2 regions of the Acetobacterium wieringae genome follow, and region 2 is predicted to be linked to the other one. Evidence: riboswitches for the same ligand, from Rfam matches in the RefSeq annotation. Region 2 holds a riboswitch; the other holds the start of a gene.

Region 1 (3,156 bases), 540 kb from region 2:
AGCGAATGAAGAAAAATTAAGCCATATGGCCTTTATTGACATGCTCACCGAGCTACCGAACCGTAAAATGCTGATCAGTCGAATCGATCAACTGATCACCTCGATTGAGGAACCTGATCTTCATTTTGCCCTTGCCTTTATCGATCTGGATGACTTCAAGCAAGTCAATGACACTTTAGGGCACCATGTGGGAGACTTATTGCTCCAGGCGGTTTCTGCCAAATTAAAGGATGCCATCCATGGCGATGACATGCTGGGTCGATTGGGTGGTGATGAGTTTGCCTTAATTATTAAACGCCCCCTGACTGATGATGCCCTTTATGCCTATATTGAAAATCTACGACAACAACTCATCGATGATCTGATCATTGAAAATAAGCCCCTACCAATCCGGGCCAGCTTTGGTTTGTCACGCTACCCAGAAGATGGCAGTACCTCTGCCGAACTTTTAAAATCCGCCGATCACGCTATGTACCGGGCAAAAATCCACAAGACCGCTGGCATCGAATTTTTTAATCATCCAAAAAGCGCTGCACCATCTGCGAAGCTGGATTACGACCATTACTTCAACCTGGCTCTGGAAAACAATGAATTTTATCTGGTCTTTCAACCTCAATTCACTTCTGACTCCAAGCAATTGCGGGGCTTTGACGTTCTGCCGCAGTGGAACTCTGCTGTCCTTGGTAACGTCAGTCCCGAGGTTTTTTTGCCAATTGCCGAAAACAATGGTCTGATGCCATTGTTGGGACAGTGGATTCTTGATGAAGCCTGCGAAAGATACCAAAAATTTAAAAAAATTTACACTGCGCCGCTGATTATGTCAATTAATATTTCTGATGTTGAAATTCTCGATCCGGGCTTTGTTCCGATGGTAAAAACGACCCTAGCCAAAGCTGGTATGATCGGCAGCAACCTGGAATTTGAAATCCGTGAATCAACGTTTCTGGCTGCCTCCCCGCAACTGTCCGAGGTGATCAATGAACTCCGTTCAGCTGGTATTCTTATTGCACTGGATGATTTTGGCGAAACCATGGCCTATGTCAATGAACTTCAGACATTTCCCATTGATACGATTAAACTTGCCCAAAGCTATGTCGATGCCATTGATGGTGGTAACGGCACTAACCATCCTCTTGCTGCCATGGTTTTATTGGGCCACCAATTGAATCTTGCCGTTTTTGCTAAAGGTGTGCACACCCATGCCCAGGTTGACTATTTGCAGCAATACCAATGCGATTATCTTCAGGGGCCTTGGTGGAGTGACCCCCTGGATGATCCTGGCTTTTCGCAGTTATTGGAAACGCTGCCGGTATAGTCCCCGGGTTTTTCATTTGTTTCGCAAACTACCCGATCGGTCTTTGATCTTGACATTTTCATTTTCCATGATATAATGCTGACAATTAAATATTTTTTGCGGGGGGACTTATTGTTGAGAAGGTTAAAACCTGACCCTTTGAACCTGTTAGTTAATACTAACGTAGGGAGGCAAGGCGTTTTAGCTTAATTTCTAATACGTACGTTTGGTGCTTTCCTATTGTGGAAGGCACTTTTTTATTACCCCAGATTTTAAATCAGAAAGGAAACGCTTGTGAAAAATTACCAAACCCAAATGGAGGCGGCAAAAAAGGGGATTATCACCCCGGAAATGAAAACCGTGGCCCAAAAAGAAGGCCTTGATGTGACCAAACTGATGGCTTTGGTCGCCTGTGGCCAGGTTGCCATCCCGGCCAATGTCCGACATCATTCGCTTTCGCCGGAAGGCATCGGTACTGGTCTGAAAACCAAAATCAATGTCAACCTGGGGGTCTCGGGGGATTGTAACGATTATAGTCTGGAGCTGGAAAAGGTCAAACTATCCCTGAAATTTGGGGCCGAAGCGATTATGGATTTAAGTAATTATGGAAAAACCAATACCTTTAGAAAGCAGCTGCTTGAACTGTCGCCGGCAATGATCGGTACGGTTCCGATGTATGATGCCATCGGCTACCTGGAAAAAGATCTGCAGGCGATTACCGCCCAGGATTTCATGCGGGTGGTTCGGGCCCACGCCGAAGAAGGGGTGGACTTTATGACCATCCACGCCGGAATCAATAAGCGGGCGGTGGAAGCCTTTAAGCGGTCGGGTCGACGCACCAATATTGTCTCCCGGGGTGGCTCACTGATCTTTGCCTGGATGGAAATGACCGGCAACGAAAATCCCTTTTATGAATATTACGACGAGTTTTTAGAAATCCTCCGGGAGTTTGATGTCACCATCAGCTTGGGGGATGCCCTGCGCCCGGGCTGTATTGACGACAGCTCTGATGCTTCCCAGCTCAGCGAACTGATTGAACTGGGTCATCTGACCAAACGGGCCTGGGCTAAAGACGTTCAGGTAATGGTTGAAGGCCCGGGCCATATGGGCATCAACGAGATTGCCGCCAATATGGTTATTCAAAAAAGGCTGTGTCACAATGCCCCCTTCTATGTCCTCGGTCCGCTGGTCACCGATGTGGCTCCAGGCTATGATCATATTACCGCCGCCATTGGCGGTGCCATCGCTGCGGCCAACGGCGCCGATTTTCTTTGTTATGTGACGCCAGCCGAACATTTACGGTTGCCCGATATCAATGACGTCAAGGACGGCATCATCGCAACCAAGATTGCCGCTCATGCCGCCGACATTGCCAAAGGCATTCCCCAGGCCCGGGACTGGGATAATAAAATGTCCGATGCCCGGCGCCAGATTGACTGGGAAACCATGTTTGCGCTGGCCATCGATGGCGAAAAAGCCCAGGCCTATTATGAGAGCACCCCCACCGAAGAAAAACACAGCTGTTCGATGTGCGGGAAAATGTGTGCCGTGCGCACCACCAATATGATTCTGGATGGTCAAACCGTGTCCCTGCACGCTGAGAATTAATCAACTTTATTCGTTTTTTGATCAATTTCAGCTTATCTTTTTTCTTAATCAGCCGATATCCATGTTAGCGGATTGCGTCTATTTCTGGCGTAATCATTTCGTAAAAACATGGAGGTGGATTTATGAAAATCGAAAGTTCAAACGTTACAATGGCCAGCCAAAGCAGTTATATGGAAGCCACCAAAACGGTCGAATCCTTGCGTAGCTGGGATGCTCAGGGCAACTCTAAAACGACAACCACAACCATTTCTTCA
Region 2 (3,156 bases):
TTGCGAATATCGGCTTTTGAAAAAATCGCCGATACCAGGGCAACCCCGTCCACTCCCATGCCTGCTAAGCAATGAATATTGGTTTCGTTAAGCCCGCCGATGGCCACCACCGGAATCGATACTGCCTGACAGATCGCCGCAATCGTTTCAAAAGCCACCACCGTGGCATCGGCTTTGGTATCCGTGGCATAGATGGCCCCAACCCCGATATAGTCGGCACCATCGGCTTCGGCTTTTAATGCCAGCTCCACCGTATCCGCCGAAACACCGATGATTTTATCCCCGATCCGTTTTCGAAGCTCTCTGGCATCCATATCGTCCTGACCAACATGTACCCCATCGGCATCCACTGCCAGAGCCACCTCAACGGCATCATTAATAACAAAGGGAACTTTGTAGGCATCGGTCAGTTTTTTAATGGCCCGGGCTTCCCGGATAAAGTCCTCAATTTCCAGCTCCTTTTCCCGCAACTGAATAAAAGTGGCCCCACCTTTTAAGGTTTCTTCCACCTGCTCCACCAGGGTTTGATCACCCAGCCAACTGCGGTCAGTAACCGCATAAAGCAACATTGCTTGCTTATCGAGTTTCAATCTTGATTCCTCCTGCTAATGTTTGAGCATCCATTCGGCTCATGGCGTCAATCAGGTAGGTACGGAAGGATGCCGTTCCGGCCTGCTCAGCCGCAACCCTGGCAAAGGCCAGCTCACCGCACAGGCCCATGCAACTGACGGCAGCGGCGGTAGCCAGCAGCAGATCATCGGGATTGGCGCCACAATAACTGCCAATCACCGTGGTCAGCATACAGCCGGTGCCGGTAATCCGGGACATCATCGGGTGACCGTTGCGAATCAACAGGGCTTTCTGGCTGTCGGCGACAATGTCGATGGCGCCGGTGATGGCAATAACCGCCCCGGTTTTTTGGCTGAGGGCTTTGGCAAAAGCAACCATCCCGTCCAGATTATCTTCAGTGATGGCATCGCTGATATCGGCATCGACCCCTTTGGTTCTGCCACTGCCTGAAGCGATGGTTTTGATTTCCGAGACATTGCCCCGGATCACGCTAAACTGCACTTCCTTTAACAGCTTAAAGACGGTCTCTGTTCGCAGTGTCGAAGCCCCGGCACCGACCGGATCGAGAATTACCGGCCGACCGAGACGGTTGGCTTCTTTCCCAGCCTTAATCATTGATGCCACCGTCCGTTCGTTAAGGGTGCCGATATTAATGACCAGGGCATTGCAAATGGCAATAATTTCTTCGACCTCATTGATATCGTCAGCCATAATCGGAGCCCCTCCGCAGGCCAACACGATGTTGGCGCAGTCATTCACGGTCACATAGTTGGTGATGGAATGAACCAGCGGCGGCTGATTCCTGACATTTTCCAGGATTTTTCTTAACATAAGCTTACCTCTTTCCACTAATAAAATTCTCTTTCCTGATCGTGACACTCCTGATTTAAACAAAAAAAACTGTACACGAATGCACAGCAGCTTGACATAATTTCCCTACGCCGGCATTATCCGTATCAGGTGCATGGGTCGAAACAGCGATTTGCTTCCTCTCAGCCTAAATGCATAAGCTCCCCAACTCTTTAATTGTGATAAAGGTTATCATATCACCAGATTTTTGTCAACGGGGTTCCCGTTTGATTTGACTGTTTGAATCGGCCATTCAATTCTTAATTTAACTTAAACTTAACCTCTTTCAAAGTTTGGCTAAAGGTTCAAGGCCTAAGATAAACACAAGAGATAAACATCTCCTCTTTTTCTTTTCATTCCTAATATAAAAAAACAGCACGGTCATTCGGACCGGCTGTTTTTTTTGCAACTTTTTACTTTCTCAAATCAAAAATTGCTCCGGTTGGACATTTTTCCAGACAGGTTGGATTGCTGCATTTTTCCAGACAAATTTTCGGATCAACCACCGCCAGATTATTTTCAACTGTGATGGCATCGTACAGACAGCTTTTTGTACACAGTCCACAGCCCAGACAATCCACCGAACACAGTTTACGGGCTATTACGCCCTTGTCCCGGGAATTACAGAGCACCGCCACCGGAGCCCCAATAGCCGTCATATGAATAATCGCCTTGGGACAAACAGTGGCACACTTGCCACAACCGGTACACTTCTTTTCATCCACCAACGGCAGATGATCTGTACCCATGGTCATCGCCCCAAAAGGGCAACTATGAACACAGGTCCCGAAACCAACGCACCCATATTTGCAGCCCTTGGGTCCGCCCTGAATCAGGCTGGCGGCAATGCAATCTTCCACCCCAGCATAATTGTATTTTTTGATGGCATGGGTAATGGTATTTTTACAGCGCACCTGGGCAATCTGCGGTTCAATTTCCGGCGCCGACTTTCCGGTTAATTCCGCCACCAAATCAGCCACTGGCTTTTTCCCGGGGATACATAAATTGGGGGTCACCTCCGGGTTTAACACCACGGCCTCGGCATAAGCCAGACAGCCAGCATAACCGCAGCTACCACACTGACCTTTGGGCAAAATGTCATCGACAATGTGAATCAGCGGATTCACCTCAATTGAGAATTTTTTGTCGGCAAATGCCAGAATCAGACCGAAAATCAATCCGATTGCAGACATCACAATGACAACTAATAATGCTGTTTCCATCTCTGTCACTCCTCTACAATGTGATCATCCCGGAAAAACCGGTAAACGCCAGGGCCAGCATCCCCGCCAGAATAAAGGCAATGCCCAGTCCTTCCAGTGGTTTGGGGACATCGGCCAGCCGCAGTTTTTCTCTTAAGCTGGCCATTAAAATAATCGCCAGCGCAAAACCCAGGCCCGAACCCACCGCATAAACTACACTTTTTAAGAACGAAAAACTGGATTCGGCATTAAGCAGCGGCACCGCCAAAACAACGCAGTTGGTAGCAATCAGGAGAAGATAAATGCCCCACATATTATAAAGGGCTGGTGCCTGTTTTTTAATAACCATTTCCAGCAACTGAACAAAGCTGGCAATCAGCAAGACAAACACCGCTGTTGTCATAAAGGTCAGATTCAGTGGTACCAGCACAAAATTGTATACCACCCAGGCCAGCATTGAACTCAGCGTCATTACCGAAGTGACCGCCATCCCCATCCCAATCGACGCACTTAAGTTTTTTGAGACGCCAAAAAA

The links. A riboswitch is a leader RNA that binds a small molecule or an ion and turns the genes downstream of it on or off. The one in region 2 is predicted to bind thiamine pyrophosphate.
Region 1: it holds a riboswitch for thiamine pyrophosphate, as region 2 does, so the genes downstream of both, thiC (phosphomethylpyrimidine synthase ThiC) here and thiM (hydroxyethylthiazole kinase) in region 2, are expected to answer to the same signal.

Annotation. Positions count from the first base shown of each region.
Region 1 covers NZ_CP097897.1:141,608-144,763, reverse strand. Annotated here, with positions in the region: gene CHL1_RS00720 (putative bifunctional diguanylate cyclase/phosphodiesterase) at 1-1,315, shown strand, start outside; TPP riboswitch at 1,406-1,502, shown strand; gene thiC (phosphomethylpyrimidine synthase ThiC) at 1,610-2,902, shown strand; gene CHL1_RS00710 (hypothetical protein) at 3,025-3,156, shown strand, end outside.
Region 2 covers NZ_CP097897.1:3,308,738-3,311,893, forward strand. Annotated here, with positions in the region: gene thiE (thiamine phosphate synthase) at 1-590, opposite strand, end outside; gene thiM (hydroxyethylthiazole kinase) at 577-1,401, opposite strand; TPP riboswitch at 1,486-1,597, opposite strand; gene rnfB (RnfABCDGE type electron transport complex subunit B) at 1,833-2,642, opposite strand; gene CHL1_RS16295 (electron transport complex protein RnfA) at 2,656-3,156, opposite strand, start outside.